Regions from separate parts of the Arthrobacter sp. 10N410 genome, predicted to be linked through region 1. Evidence: riboswitches for the same ligand, from Rfam matches in the RefSeq annotation. Region 1 holds a riboswitch; each other region holds the start of a gene.
What was found. A riboswitch is a leader RNA that binds a small molecule or an ion and turns the genes downstream of it on or off. The one in region 1 is predicted to bind cyclic di-AMP.
Positions count from the first base shown of each region.

Region 2: it holds a riboswitch for cyclic di-AMP, as region 1 does, so the genes downstream of both, AC1DB8_RS11905 (NlpC/P60 family protein) here and AC1DB8_RS09170 (aggregation-promoting factor C-terminal-like domain-containing protein) in region 1, are expected to answer to the same signal.
Region 3: it holds a riboswitch for cyclic di-AMP, as region 1 does, so the genes downstream of both, AC1DB8_RS05640 (hypothetical protein) here and AC1DB8_RS09170 (aggregation-promoting factor C-terminal-like domain-containing protein) in region 1, are expected to answer to the same signal.

Region 1 covers NZ_JBFTIP010000003.1:318,324-323,169, forward strand. The annotation lists gene AC1DB8_RS09165 (glycosyltransferase family 39 protein) at 1-1,554, shown strand, start outside; cyclic di-AMP (ydaO/yuaA leader) riboswitch at 1,704-1,884, shown strand; gene AC1DB8_RS09170 (aggregation-promoting factor C-terminal-like domain-containing protein) at 1,883-2,611, shown strand; gene AC1DB8_RS09175 (VOC family protein) at 2,729-3,106, opposite strand; gene upp (uracil phosphoribosyltransferase) at 3,203-3,838, opposite strand; gene AC1DB8_RS09185 (phosphatase PAP2 family protein) at 3,863-4,678, opposite strand; gene AC1DB8_RS09190 (nucleoside deaminase) at 4,778-4,846, shown strand, end outside.
Region 2 covers NZ_JBFTIP010000004.1:189,796-194,641, reverse strand. The annotation lists gene AC1DB8_RS11910 (M23 family metallopeptidase) at 1-800, shown strand, start outside; cyclic di-AMP (ydaO/yuaA leader) riboswitch at 947-1,105, shown strand; gene AC1DB8_RS11905 (NlpC/P60 family protein) at 1,369-2,133, shown strand; gene AC1DB8_RS11900 (HNH endonuclease) at 2,377-2,877, shown strand; gene mobA (molybdenum cofactor guanylyltransferase) at 2,942-3,652, shown strand; gene AC1DB8_RS11890 (DUF6457 domain-containing protein) at 3,636-3,923, shown strand; gene AC1DB8_RS11885 (molybdopterin-binding protein) at 3,920-4,846, shown strand, end outside.
Region 3 covers NZ_JBFTIP010000002.1:241,267-246,112, reverse strand. The annotation lists gene AC1DB8_RS05645 (dihydrofolate reductase family protein) at 1-484, shown strand, start outside; gene AC1DB8_RS05640 (hypothetical protein) at 580-1,341, opposite strand; cyclic di-AMP (ydaO/yuaA leader) riboswitch at 1,346-1,511, opposite strand; gene AC1DB8_RS05635 (hypothetical protein) at 1,713-1,967, shown strand; gene AC1DB8_RS05630 (DNA alkylation repair protein) at 1,970-2,581, opposite strand; gene AC1DB8_RS05625 (Ig-like domain-containing protein) at 2,699-4,846, opposite strand, start outside.

The DNA.
Region 1 (4,846 bases):
GGCCTACTGGCCGGCGGCGCCCTGGCGCTGACCCCAGTGGCAGCCCTGATGTTCCGCTTCAACAACCCCGACGCCATGCTCACCCTGTGCCTGGTGCTGGCCGCCTACCTCACCACCCGCGCCATCGAAAAGGCCGGCTGGAAATGGCTCGCCGCAGCCGGCGCGGTAATCGGCCTGGCGTTCCTGATCAAGATGCTGCAGGGCTTCCTGATAGTGCCCGGACTGGCCCTAGCCTACCTGTGGGCGGCACCCACCACCCTCGGCCGCCGGCTCCTGCACCTCCTCGCCGCCGCGGCGGGGATCGCCGTCGTGGCCGGCAGCTACCTGGCGCTGTTCCAGCTCACTCCCGCCTCGGCCCGGCCGTACATGGCGGGGTCGGAGACCAACAGCTTCCTGGAACTCACCTTCGGCTACAACGGCCTGGGCCGGATCACCGGGTCCGGCGGCGGGATGCCCGGTGGAAATGCTTTCGGAAATGCCGGCGGCCCGGGCGGAAACGGCAACGTGGGCTTCGGCGGCGCGGCCGGGATCACCCGGATGTTCGGGACCAGTTTCGGCGGCGAAGTGTCCTGGCTATTGCCGGCGGCCCTGGTTCTGCTGGTGGCAGGTTTGTGGTTCACCCGGCGCGAGGCCCGGAGCTCCGCCACCCGTGCCGCGCTCCTGCTCTGGGGCGGCTGGCTGCTGATCACGGCAGGCATCTTCAGCTTCATGAGCGGCACCGTGCATCCGTACTATGCCGTGGCACTGGCCCCCGCCGTCGCGGCCCTGGTGGGCATCGGCTCGGCGGAACTGTGGCGCGGCCGGACCCACTGGCCCGCTCGGATGGTCCTGGCCGTGACGGTGTTGGCTGCCTCGGTCTGGTCCGCCGTGCTCCTGGGCCGCGACCCGGCATGGCTGCCCGGGCTCCGGGTGATCGCCGTCGTCCTGGGCGTGCTGGCCGCCGCGGCGCTGCTGCTCCGGGTGGACAGCCTGGCGGCGCTCCCGGCCCGGCTCCGCAAAGCCGCTGCGGCCGGCGTCGTGGTCCTTTCACTGCTGGCCGGCGGGCTCGGGACCACCGCCTGGACGCTGGCGACGGCGGCCCAGGCGCATTCGGGGTCAATCCCCACCTCCGGGCCCACCGCGTCCGCGATGGGCGGCGGCTTCGGGGCGGCGGGCAGGCCGGACGGCGGGATCCTCGGTTCCAGCGGGGCGGCCGCCGGCGGGCCCGGCGGACCCGGCGCGGATACGGCGTCGGCCGAGCTGACAGCGTTGCTGAAGTCCTCCGGCGCCAAATGGTCCGGGATTGTCTCCGGCGCCACCCAGGCCGCCAGCCTGGAACTCGCCACCGGCACCAATGTGATCGCGCTGGGCGGCTGGAACGGCGGCGACCCGTACCCCACGCTCGAGCAGTTCCAAGCGATGGTGGACCGCGGCGAGATCGGCTACTTCATCTCCGGCGGCATGGGCGGCCTGGGCGGGGGCCGCGGCGGCAACTCCGAGGTCGCCAGCTGGGTCGCGGCCAACTACCAGGCCCAGACCGTGGGGAACGCCACCGTGTACAAGCTGGCGAAGTAGGCTCCTCTCCCCCGCTTGCCTCCGTCTCCGCCGCGCCGTTTCGACGGTTCCGTGCCCGCTCGATGCTTACCGGCGTCGAGCTGTGACATCTGATTGAAAGTCCGGTACCGTTTTAGGGTGCGGCCATCGATCTGGCCGCGTGTCCGGGCTGACGCCAAACTCTGCCGCTACCCGGATTCCCATGGACCAGGCAGAGACGGGGAACCCAGAGTTCCCGGGCATTCTGCATCCATGCACCCTTGGGGTTAAGCCGCCACGTCGAGATTCCGTGCGGCCGGATTTCGCATCCGAACCCGACAGCTAACTCCGTAGGCGTTGAGAGGCGAACATGACTGAAATCAAGGCACCCACGCGCCCAGAAGGCGCTAAACGCACGTCCGACGCCGAGCGCGCGCGCCACCGCGCCGAGCCGGCGAAGCACACTTCGAGCCCGTCCCGGCCCCGTGCCCGTGCCCGGACCAATGGCAAGCGCGCCGCCGTCGTAGCCACCGCTTTCGCCGTCCTGCTGGGGGCAGGGGCCGCGGGCCAGGCCTCCGGCACTGCCGCGCATACGGCCGAAGCGTCGAAAGACACGGCCGCGTCCCTGCAGACCCTGGACTTCGAACGCGTCGGCAGCAACACGCCCACCTCGCCCGCCCCGATGAGCGTGGAGGCCCAGGCCTCCAAAATCAAGCCCGCCAAGGCCCCGGCGGCCAAGGCGCCGGCTCCGGCTGCCAAGGCGCCTGCTCCCGCGAAGCCGGTCGCCATTGACGACCCCGCCGGTGCGCAGGCCTACGCCGCCTCTCAGCTGCCCGCCCACGGCTGGGCCCCGAGCGAGATGCAGTGCCTGATGAAGTTGTGGACCAGGGAGTCCGACTGGAAGACCACGGCTACCAATGCCAGCAGCGGCGCTTACGGCGTGGTCCAGTCGCTGCCCGCCGAAAAGATGGCCAGCGCCGGCGCCGATTACCGGACCAACTACCGGACCCAGATCAACTGGGGACTGCAGTACGTGCAGGACCGCTACGGTTCACCGTGCGGCGCCCTGAACTTCCACTACGCGAACAACTGGTACTAAGCGCGGCCGAGGCTGCATGCCATGAGTGAGGCCCCGGATCTTGGGATCCGGGGCCTCACGTGCGCCTGCCGCCGCGCCTGCGGAATACGGGCCGCGCTACGGAACCGCGCGGCCGCGCTAGCCGTTCGGACGGTTGGGGATGTACTGCACCCCCCACTTGTTGCCGTCGGGATCGGCGAAGTAGACGAAATGCCCCCAGTCCTGGACATCGATGTCGCTGACGTCCACACCGTTGTCCTTGAGTTGCTGGTGCGCCGCCTGGATGTCGCTCACGACCAGCTGGAGGCCGGGGGCGGTGCCGGGCGGGGCGTCGTTGAGGCCCTCGCCAATCGCGATCGAGCACCCGGAACCCGGCGGGGTCAGCTGGACGAAACGGATGCCTGGCGTGGGCCGTTCGTCGTAGTCGGCGTTGAAGCCGACCTTGTTCACATAGAAGTCCTTGGCCCGGTCCACATCCGACACGGGGACAAACACGAGTTCAAGTTTCCAGTCCATGGGCACAGGCTAGTCCCGGACGCCTTACGCCGGAACCCTTGACCGCGGGGACGTTTCAACCGCCCTACCCGCGAGGGCAGCAGTGCATGCCGGCGGCTAGACCGCGATGCCGTACAGGCGGTCTCCGGCGTCGCCCAGCCCGGGCACAATGTACGACTTTTCGTTGAGCTTCTCGTCGATGGAGGCCAGCACGATGGTCACGTTGGCGTCCGAGAGCTCTTCTTCCAGCTTGGCCAGGCCCTCCGGGGCGGCCAGCAGGCAGATACAGGTGACGTCCGACGCGCCGCGCTTGAAGAGGAACTTGATCGCCTCGCGCAGGGTGCCGCCGGTGGCGAGCATCGGGTCCAGGACGAAGATCTGCCGGTCTGTCAGGTTCTCCGGGAGGCGCTCGGCGTAGGTGATGATGTCCAGGGTCTCTTCGTCCCGGGCCATGCCCAGGAAGCCGACCTCGGCGGTGGGCACCAGCTTGGTCATGCCCTCCAGCATGCCGAGACCGGCGCGCAGGATCGGAACCACCAGCGGGGTGGGCTTGGTGAAAGCCGTGCCGACGGTGGTGCTGACCGGCGTCTCGATGGTCACCGGCTCGGTGCGGACGTCCCGGGTTGCCTCATAGGCCAGGAGCGTGACGAGCTCCTCGGTGAGCTGGCGGAAGACCGGGGACGGGGTGTTCTTGTCCCGCAGAACGGTGAGTTTATGGGCGACCAGCGGGTGGTCGACAACGAGAGTGCGCATGGGTCAAAACTACCACCCGGACCTTCAGGACCGTCCCGCGGGGTCCGGGGTATCGGCGTCGGCGGTCCGCTCCGCGGTGCTGCCCTTGCGGCCGCGGGCGGGGGCGCCGTCGCGCAGGTGCGCATCGTTGTCGAACGTCGGCGCGGGGCCGGTGTGTTCCCGGTGCCGCAGCACATGGAACAGCCTGTGGGCCAGGATCACGATCCCCACCCAGCCCAGCCCCAGGGCCCAGCCGAAGATCACATCGGTCATCCAGTGATGGCCCAGGAAGACGCGGCTCATGCCCATCGCAAGGATGAAGATCGCACCCGCGGTGATCAAACCGACGCGGGCTATGGTGCGTCTGACCTGCAGGCAGGCGAGGTAGACCACCAGCCCGATTACCACGGTGGTGTTCAGCGTGTGGCCGCTGGGGAACGACGGCGACGTCTCGTAAGGCGGCACCGCGTCCGCGAAGTCGGGGCGGGCCCGGCCGATCAGTTTCTTGCCCACCGTTGTGGCGGTGATCGACACCGCGGCGGCTCCGCCGATCAGGATGAGCGGCCGCCAGGTCCGCGAGACCCAGATCAGCCATGCTGTCAGGATGCTGGCCAGAATCGGCATGCCGATTCCACCGCCAATATTGGTGAACCCGGTGACGAACGCGTCCAGGCCGGGACTGCGCAGCTGTTGCATGAACCCCAGCGTGGGCTTGTCGAGGCTTGCCAGGCCGGCGTCGTCCACGACGTTGTCGTAGACTTCCGCGCTCGTCAGCGCCAGAGCGACGACGACGACGCCGCCGATCAGCATGGTGATCCAGAGTGCGGCATAGGGCACCACCCACTTTCCCCAGCGCCGCATCAGCCAGCTCTCAGTCTTGGTGCTCAATGCCCTCTCCCGACTTCCCGGTGCACCCGCTTAAGTGCACAGCTTGCTTAGGGTCGAAACTATCATTGAGCCATGACTACCCCCGAGCCACGCCATGCGGACTGGATGGGCCTGGCCCTTGCCGAGGCGCGCCGGGCGCTG
Region 2 (4,846 bases), on a different contig from region 1:
GGGGCCGCCGTCGTGCGACCGGTCCCGCTCCGGAGCCACGCCCGGCCGCCGTCGTCCTCGACGAGCGCCCGCGTGACGCGCACCGCGAAGCGCGCCGCGGCCGGCGCAGCGCGTTCCGTCAGGTAACAGACTTCGCCGCTGTCAGCGGCGTGGGGCAGAAGGCAGGCATTGCCCTGGCCGCCACGGGTTTGGTCCTCACCGTTACAGTTCCGGCCACCGGCCCCGTGATGGCCACCGATGCGGCCAGGTCCGGTTCGGTTTCCGCGGCGGCCCAGCCCGAGGTCAAGGCCCCGGCCGCCGAAATCAACTTCAACCGCACGGCCGTCACCACCAAGGGTGACCCGGACAGCAAGCTCAAGCAGTTGCTGAGCGCGCAGTCCGTCGGCAGCATCACCCGGGCAGCCTCCGCGGGCAGTCTCGGGGCGCCGCTGGATTCCATGGTCACGGCCTCGCCGTTCGGCTACCGGGTCAGTCCCATCACGGGAGCCGTCGGGGAATTCCACCGGGGCCAGGACTACGCGGCCCAGTGCGGCACTCCTGTACATGCCGCCGCGAGCGGCACCGTAACCTTTTCCGGCTGGCACCCCTACGGGGGCGGCAACCGGGTCGTGATCGACCATGGCAACGGCCTGGAGACCACGTACAACCACTTGTCGTCCTCCGACGTCCACGTGGGCCAGCAGGTCTCACGTGGCGATGTGGTGGCGATGAGCGGGACCACCGGCGCCTCCACCGGCTGCCACCTCCACTTCGAGGTGATGGTCAACGGGGAAGTTGTTGACCCGCTCGGCTGGCTTTAGCCAAGCCGAGGGACCACTCGCATTTCTGTGACACGCCGTGATCTGAATGTGACATTGAGTCCCAACTGCTGTACCGTATGAAGCACGCCAACTTCTCCGAAGTTGGCGCTCTTGAGTGGATTGCCTAACTCTGCCACCGCTCAAGGTCCGTTCGCATGACATCGTCTGGCAGGGGCGGGGGAACCAATTTTGGTCTTCGCAAGAAGACCTTGGGGTTAAGTCGCAAAGCTTCCCAGGAAGCAGCGCGGCCGGGTGACTCCCATCCGAATCCGACAGCTCACCTCGTAGGCATTGGGAGAGGCTACTTTCGTGTCTTCACGCCACAATGCTGCGCGTTCTCGCGCTGGCGAGGCTCAGTTGAGCCCGCTGAATTCCATGCTCCGTGCCGCCCTTGCCGGCGCCCGGACTGGATCACACAACGCAGTTCCCGCTTTTGGCGCGTCTTCGCAGTACACCCTTCGCTAAGAAACCCGTTTCGGGGCGATCCGGCGTACCCCCAAGATGCCGGAGCGTCCTCAGTCCCGCCTGCAAGCAGCGCGGACCCAAGGATCACGAAAGAGAGAACTGAATGACTACTCGTGCAACCATTGCACGCCACCGCGCGGAGGTCACCAAGACCAACTCGCTGGCTGTCATTGCTAAGGCCGTCGGCGACAACGCCGGTGGTATGGGTCGCCAGGCCGCGGTTATCGCTGCAGCCTCCGGCCTGGTCCTGACCAGCGGTATCGCAGCCAACGCTGCCGAGACCAACGTTCAGCGTGAATCGACTTCCGCTTCGGCCATGGAAGTACAGTCCAACGCACCGGCCACGATCTCCGCGGCCTCCAGCATCGCGATCTCCTACGAGAAGCCTGCTGTCACCACCGCGCCGGCTCCCGTTGTCGAGGCGGCCAAGCCCGTCGTCAACGTCCAGGAAGCGGACACCGCCGTCACCGGTACCGGAACTGGTACCGGCACCGCGGTCACCGCATCGCTGGCCACCAAGGCTCCGGCCGCCGTCAGCGGCATGGGCGCTTCGATCGCCGCTGCTGCCTACGCACAGATCGGTGTCTCCCAGGATTGCACCATGCTGGCCACCAACGCGTTGGCCGCAGTGGGCGTCCACTACCACGGCTGGCCGGCGGGTTACCTGTCCCTGGGCCGCACCGTGAGCGCCGCCGAGGCCCAGCCGGGCGACCTCGCCTACTACCAGAACGGCGGCATGGGCATGGCCCACATCGCCGTTTACGTCGGCAACGGCATGGCCGTCCATGGCGGCTGGAACGGCGGCACCACCGCGCTGTACAGCGTCAACGTGGGCTCCGGCCCGGTCTTCATCCGCGTCGGCGGCTAGGACTTAGGCGCGTCTAACGCCTGAAGCTTTGTGAAGGACCCCTGCCCTCGCGGCAGGGGTCCTTTGCAGTTTGCGGCTCGCTCGCGCCCGCCCGCCGACGCGCGGCCGGGAAGCCCGGCAAAGAAAAATTCGGCAATCCGGGCCTTCGGTGTTTACTCTTGTGGTGTCGATCCATAGCCCGACCATGCACAGGGCAGCCGGCCCTCGTGCCCCTGGCGGGTGCGGCCGTGAAGAGGTATGCGGATGCGCACTCTCGTTCTGAATGCTGGATATGAACCGCTGGCGGTAGTCACCTTCCGCCGGGCGCTGGTGCTTGTACTGACCGGGAAGGCCAGCGTGGTGGCCGAGGGGGATGACCCCGTGGTGGGTCCGCAGGATATCCTCGGCCGACCGACGGTGATCCTGCTTAACCGGTACATCAGGCCGCGCTACAACACCCTGACGGCCGTGAGCCGCAGGGGAGTGCTCCGCAGGGACAACCACCGTTGCGCCTACTGCGGCAAGGCTGCCCACACCATCGACCATGTCCACCCCAAGTCGCGGGGCGGGGCGGATTCCTGGGAGAACCTGGTGGCGGCCTGCCTGCGCTGCAACAACGCCAAGGGAGACCACACGCCCGCCGAAATGGGCTGGAAACTGGGCTTCGTTCCCGGGCCGCCGAAGGGCACGATCTGGCAGATCAAGGAACTGGAGAAGCCGACGCCCGCCTGGGATCCGTTCCTGCTCCCCGAAAAGGCGCACTGAGCAGGCGCACCGGCGTCGCGGGCTGACCCGGCCGCGGTGAGGCCGATGCGGCTAGGCTGGGCTGGTGGAATTTGACGCTGTTGTACTCGCCGGGGGCCGGTCCGCCAGGCTTGGCGGCGTACCCAAGGCCCGGCTGACGGTCGACGGCGGCACCCTGCTAAGTCGGTCACTGCAGGCTGCCCGGGGCGCCCGCCGGACCGTCGTCGTCGGCCCCGACCCCGGCGACCTCCCACCAGATGTGCTCGGCTGTCGCGAGGACCCGCCGTTTGGCGGACCCGCCGCCGCGATTGCCGCCGGCCTTTCCGCCCTGGCCGCCGTTGGGCGCGGCGAGCCCGCCGCAGCCGGCGCGGCCTCGCTGACCCTCGTGCTGGCCTGCGACATGCCCCGCGTGGCCGACGCCGTCCGCGCCTTGCTCGACGCACTGGCTGATGTCCTCGCCAATGCCCCGGGTGACGCCGCGGCCGGCCCCGTCGACGGGTTCGTGGCCGTTTCGGCGGACGGCCGCCTGCAACCCCTCGTGGGACTTTATGGCACGGCCGCGCTAGAACGCGCCGTCGCCGACGCGGCGCGGCGGAACGCCCTCGAGGGGGGCTCAGTGTTCTCCCTCCTTGCTAGTCTTGAGCTGCGGCAGGTTCCGGTTCCGTCGGGTTCCACCGATGATGTGGACACTTGGGACGACGCCTCCGCCATGGGGGTGTCCACGCCCGGTCCGGGCCAGTCCGGGGCGCTGGGGCCCAACTCAACTTTGGAGGCAAACGGTGAAGAGCCAGGATGAAACGCTTGAAGACTGGTGCCGTGCGCTGCTCCAGGCCCTTGAGCTCGAAGATGTCGAGATCGACATCAACGAAGTGCTGGGGCTGGCCGGTGTGGCCGCCCACTCCGTCGTCCGGCCGGCCGCGCCGCTGACCACCTTCATCGCCGGCTTCGCCGCCGGCCTGGCGTCCGGATCCGGCCAGGCGCCGGACAGCGTGTCAATGCAGGCCGCCATGGGCGTGGCCCGGAAGCTCGCCAAGGAGTACGCCGCCGCCGAGGCTTCCGGGGCATGACCCCGGAGCCCCCTGACGGCAGCAGCGGCGTCGAGGACGACGATTCCGTGTCCGAACCGTCCGCCGCGCCACCGGATGCCGACGCCTCCGTCGACAATAACGCCCACGACGACGATGACGCCGACGACGGCGCCGCCGCCGTCGCGGAGGCGCCGCACCGGCATGTCGCCCACAGCTGGCAGGAAGCCCGGCAACTGGCCTTCGACTGCGCCGTGCCCATCCCGTCCTCGCCCATTCTGCTCCGGCACGCCTTGGGCCGGACGCTGGCCGTGGACCTGACAGCACTGCATGACATGCCCCACTACGCCTCCTCCGCGATGGACGGCTGGGCGGTCAACGGCAGCGGCCCGTGGATCCTGGCCGAGCCGGGCCAGCGGCTGGCCCCGCACCAGGCGAGCCCGATCAACACCGGAGGACTGATCCCGCCGGGTGCGAAAGCCGTGCTCCGCAGCGAGAGCGGCGTCATCGCCCCGGACGAGGACGGGCTGCCGGTCCTGAAACTGGGCGGTGGCGCCAAGCCCGGGGAACCCCGCAACGGCGAACACATCCGCAAGGCCGCGGAGGAAGCCGCCGCCGGAGAGGTGCTGATCAAGGCCGGCGCCGTGCTCAACCCCGCGCACCTGGCCCTGGCCGCCCTCGCCGGTCACGACGCCCTGCCGGTCCTCGGCAAGGCGATGGTGCGGCTGGTGCTCACCGGCGCCGAAGTCGTCAGCACCGGCGTCCCAGCGCCAGGGGAGGTGCGGGACACGTTCGGGCCGCAGCTCGGCGCCGTCGTGGAAATGCTCGGCGGAATCTGCGCGGGCGAGGTCAAGATCGGGGACAGCGACGCCGAATGGCTCGCCGCGCTCGAAGACACCGAAGACACCGGCGCAGCTCACGATCCGGTGGGCGGCGCGGAGTCGGCCGGCGAGACACTCCCGGCC
Region 3 (4,846 bases), on a different contig from region 1:
GCACATGGTGGACGAGGAGCTCCACAGCCACTTCAACGAGCAACTGGCCTCTATGGGCGCCTTCCTGGACGGCCGCGTGACCTACGAACTGATGGCCGACTTCTGGCCGACGGCGGACCAGGATCCGTCCAGTACACCGGCTATGGTCGAGTTCGCCAAAATTTGGCGGGACATGCCGAAGATTGTCTACTCCAGGACGCTGGAACGGGCCGACTGGAACACTACGGTGGTGCGCGACGTCGTCGCCGATGACGTGCTGGCACTGAAGGCGCAGCCCGGCGGCGACTTGGCACTGGGCGGGGCCGACCTCGCCGATACCTTCCGCCGGCTCGGGCTCATTGACGAGTACTGGATTTATGTCCACCCGGTGCTGATCGGGCGGGGGAATCCCTTGTTCAAGTCAGCAGACGACAGGACCGCGCTCACGCTCGCCGGCACCCGCGCGTTTGGCAACGGCGTCGTCCTGCTGCGGTACGCCGGCTGAGCTCACCGGCCGGCGTAAACGTGCACAAAAGCCGGTGGCCAGCTGCCGTTTAGCAGCCGACCACCGGCCCTGGAAAGAGGTTCTTACGCTTTTTGCTATGCGCTGGCGCGGACGAAGGTCACGCCACCCGTGGCGGTCAGCCAGGACAGCGGGTGCTTGATCGTCTGGTTGCTGCCGTTCATGCCACCGCTGATGGCCATGCCGTCACCGGCGTAGATGGCGACGTGGCCGGACTGGACGATCATGTCGCCGGGCTGCGGGGCACCCACAACCTTGCCGTAGCCCATGAACTGCTGGGGACCGAGGTCGCCCACGTGGATACCGGCCGCACCGAGGGCCTTCTCCACCATGGCGGTGCAGTCCTGGGTGATGCCGATCTGGCTGTAGGCGGCCGAAAGCATCGCGGCGTTGGCTCCGCCGGCTGCCGAGGCAGGTGCCACGGCCGCCTTCGCCTGAACGCTGACCTGCGGCGCTGCCGGCGCGAGCACCGGAGCGGGGGCAGGCGCGACAGCCGGAGCGGCGGCAACCGCAGGGGCGGTGACGGGCTTGGGCTGCTCGATCACGGGCGCCGGCGTGGTAGCGACTGCCGGGCGGGCGAAGCTGATCTGAACTGCGGAATCAGCGGTAACCGGCGCGGAGACCTTGCTGCCGACGTCAACCGACGAAGCCGGGCCGGTCTTGTTTTCGGCCGGGGCAACGGCTGCATTGGCTGCCATTCCGCTCGTGAGGACGAGGCCGGAGGCTGCGAAGATTACTGCGGCCTGACGACCGATGGTGCCTGATTTGCCCGAGAATGCTGAGGCCCGTCCGGCGGATGCGTCGGAACGATGGCGCGCAGAAGTAATGCTTGAAGTCATGTTTGTAGCCTCTCCCAATGCCTGCGAGGTGAGCTGTCGGATTCGGATGGGAGGCACCCGGCCGCGGGCCCGTCAATGCGGGCGCTGTGCGGCTTCACCCCAAGACCTGCTAAAACTGCAGGTCAAAAGTGGTTTCCCCGTCTCTGCCAGAAAGGTTGCATTCGGATCCCAGGCCGCGGCAGAGTTAGGCAATCGGCTCGGGAGCGCCCGTATCGGAAACAAACAGGCACCCATCTACGGTAACGGGCCCGGGCGGGAATGTCACATTCAGATAACGGATCCGTGTCCTGGCGCGGAAGAAAGCCTAGGACGCTGCTACCTGCCAGCCATAGGATGAGGGCACCCAGCATTCCCCGAGCGGAGGCCCCGTTATGAACAGCCACTGTGTCGCAATTTGCCAGCTCAGCGATCAGCCGCAGGAGGATTTCGACGTCAACACAGAGCTGCTGGTTCTCGAGGGAAAGGAAATCCACGTAGCCACGTGGGACGCGGAACCGCGCGACGGCGGCTTCGATATCCACGTCCTGAATGACCGCGTGGACGCGCTCGGTTTTATGGTGGTGACCGACTGGCAGTTCCTCGACGGAAAGGCGTATGCCGTCGTGGAGCGCCGGCCCGGCAAGTAGCGCTACTTCGCCATCCCGGAGGTGACGGCAGCGATCGCCTCCCTCACCAGACCGGCGTCGTCCGGGGTGCCCGACTCCGCCAGCCCGGCCTGGCGCCGGTAACGGTCCCAGTCCCCTCCCCCGGCCCGTAGCTCGCGGAGCGGCGCCATCAGGGCCGCCCGCCGCAGCCAATCGTCCGGGTCCTGCAGCCAGCGGCCCAGCACGGTTTCCGCGCGGGAACGGTTTTGGCCGTCCAGTCCCGCAATCAGCGGCCCGACGACGTCGGTCGCCAGCGGATCGGCCAGCTCGCGCAGGCGCGCAGTCCGCAGGAAACCCTCGATCCGGGTCAGGTCCGAATTGTCCAGCAGGGCCAGGCTGGACTGCAGCAGGACGATGGCGGCAAGGCGGCGTTCGAAGACGGGCACCTCCCACAACTCCGAGCTGAGGGCGGTGACATCGTCGCGGCCTAGTGACCGGTACCGGCGCAGCGCGTCGCGGACAGTGCCGCGGACGGCGCCAACCGAGGAGCCATAGCTCCCCAGGGCCGGGCCGTATCGCGCCTGCGCTTCCTCGGCCCGCTGCCACGAGCTCTCACGCAGCAGCGCCGCGTCAATGAAGTCACCGGCCTCGCTCATGGATCCATTCTGTCGTGCGGGGGCCGGCTTGGCCTAAGCAGCTGCGTCCTCCCGCGGGAAACCGTCGGCGAGCGCAGTGTCCTACGCGGACCGCTGGGGCCCGGGGGCCCGCACGCGCTAGCCGGTCACCAGTCTGGTTGAGCTATTCCAGGTCAACCGCCCGTGCTGGAAGTCCGAAGCCCGGCCCACGGACACTGCGTACTCGTCCCGGGTCGGATATCCCAGACGTCCCCTTTCCCTGCCGAGGGCCGTCCACTTGGCACGGATCGCACCGAGGACGTAGTGCGACCCGGTCTTCGCCGACCAGTAGATCGATGCACCGCCCGAGCCTGTGAAGTGGCTGTAACGCCCCACGCCATCGGGGGTGCGCGTCTCGTCTGACGTCGGATAGCCCAGCAGCCCCCGTTCCCTGCCCAGGGCCGACCACTTGGCACGGACCGCGCCCGTGATGAAGTGCGCCCCGGTGCTTGGCGTCCAGTAGATCGATGAACCCCCCGAACCTGTGAAGTGGCTGTAACGTCCCACGCCATCAGGGGTGCGCGCCTCGTCCGACGTCGGATAGCCCAGCAGTCCCCGTTCCCTGCCCAGGGCCGACCACTTGGCACGGACCGCGCCCGTGATGAGGTGCGCCCCGGTGCTTGGCGTCCAGTAAATGGATGCCCCGCCGGAGCCGGCGAAGTGTTCATACCGCCCGATCGTGTCCGGGGTTGTCAGCTGGTCGGTGGTGGGGAACCCCAGGACACCGGCAGCGCCGCCCGCGGCCTTGTAGCGGGCATAGATCGCGCCTGCGACCCAATGGGCCCCGGTGGACGGGGACCAGCAGATCACGCCCTTGGTGTAGTCCTGGCATTTCCCTGCCCCCACCGGGTACTCCAAGGTCAGCGACCTGCCGAGGACAGACCGCGGGTCACCGGCATTGGTCTGGTACGCCTTCAGGCCGATGGGATCGTCGACGCCCATTCCGGTGAGCATTACTTTCTGTGCTCCTTGGCCGTCGTCCGCGGTCAGCAGATAGTAGGTGTCGGCGGTTCCGGCCTGACCGACCACCGTCGGCTTGAACGTCACGCTCTGATGTGCGGACTCTCCAGGCGGGATCACCAGGCCTTCCGAGATTGGAACGGTGGTGGAGAATACACCCTCCGGCGCCTTGGCCTTGGTGATCGTCAGGGGGATGTTGCCAGTGTTAGTAATGGTGAAATCCCGGGTGGCCGCAGCGCCGGCAGGCACATCACCAAAGTCCAGGGATGCCGGCAGCTGCAGATGCGCTACGCCCGACACGGCGGTCGCCGTCACCGGTACCGTGAGTGATCCTCGGTCGCTCGTGATGAGGAGCTGATCAGCCACCGGGGTTGCCGTCGTCGGACTGAAGGTGACGGACACCGGAACGGAAGTAAGGGGTTGAATCTTCTGTCCCACGGCCGGCAGCGTGGCCGGGTCGACCGCAAGCTGGGCGTTGCCCGGCAAGGTGACGCCGGTGATCGTGGCGACGCTCGTGCCGGTGTTGACCACGTTTACGGTCTGGCGACTGCTGGTCTGGGTCGGCACGTCGGTGAATACCAGGGTGGGCGGCGTTGCCCCCAGTCCGTCCTTGGTGCCGACGCCGTGAACCCCCAGAAGGTCCGTCTCGCCGTCGGAGGTTTTGACGGTCAACGTCCCGTCGACCTGTCCGGCTACGGTCGGCGAGAAGGTGACCGGGACCGTCATGGTTCCGCCTTTGGCAAGCGTCCGGGGCAGTGTGAGGGCCTCGATCCCGAACGGCGCAGGTGCTGCGACGGAACTGACCGTAACAGCCCTGCTGGCGGTGATGATCAGGTTCCCTTTCACGGAGGTGCCTACCGCGGCGGTTCCCAGGTCCGTGTTTGTCGCCCCAACCGCTGAGGTCGTCGGGGCACCGAAGCCGATCACGTGCCCGTCCCGGGTTCCCACGTAGACGCGCCCGTTGTCAGTGGCAACCGTGGAAAACTTGGCGGCGGTGCCCAGCGGGGCCGCGAAAACCTGCTGAAGCTTACCGGTGCTGTCCGGCATTGCGCGGTAGGCACGGAGTTCCGCGCCGGTACCGGTGGGTCCCGTTACGTACACGGCCCAGACCAGGGCGGTGGAGGCGTTTGTACCGTTGGAGGTCACCGTGGGCGCCCCGGAGGTGTACCCGAAGGTGCCAATGGACGTACCGACGGAGGCCAGCTGGATGCCGCCGGTACTGCTGGCCAACAGCTTGTGCGCACGAAGGTAGCCCTTGTTCTCCACGGTGTAGATGTACCCGCCGTT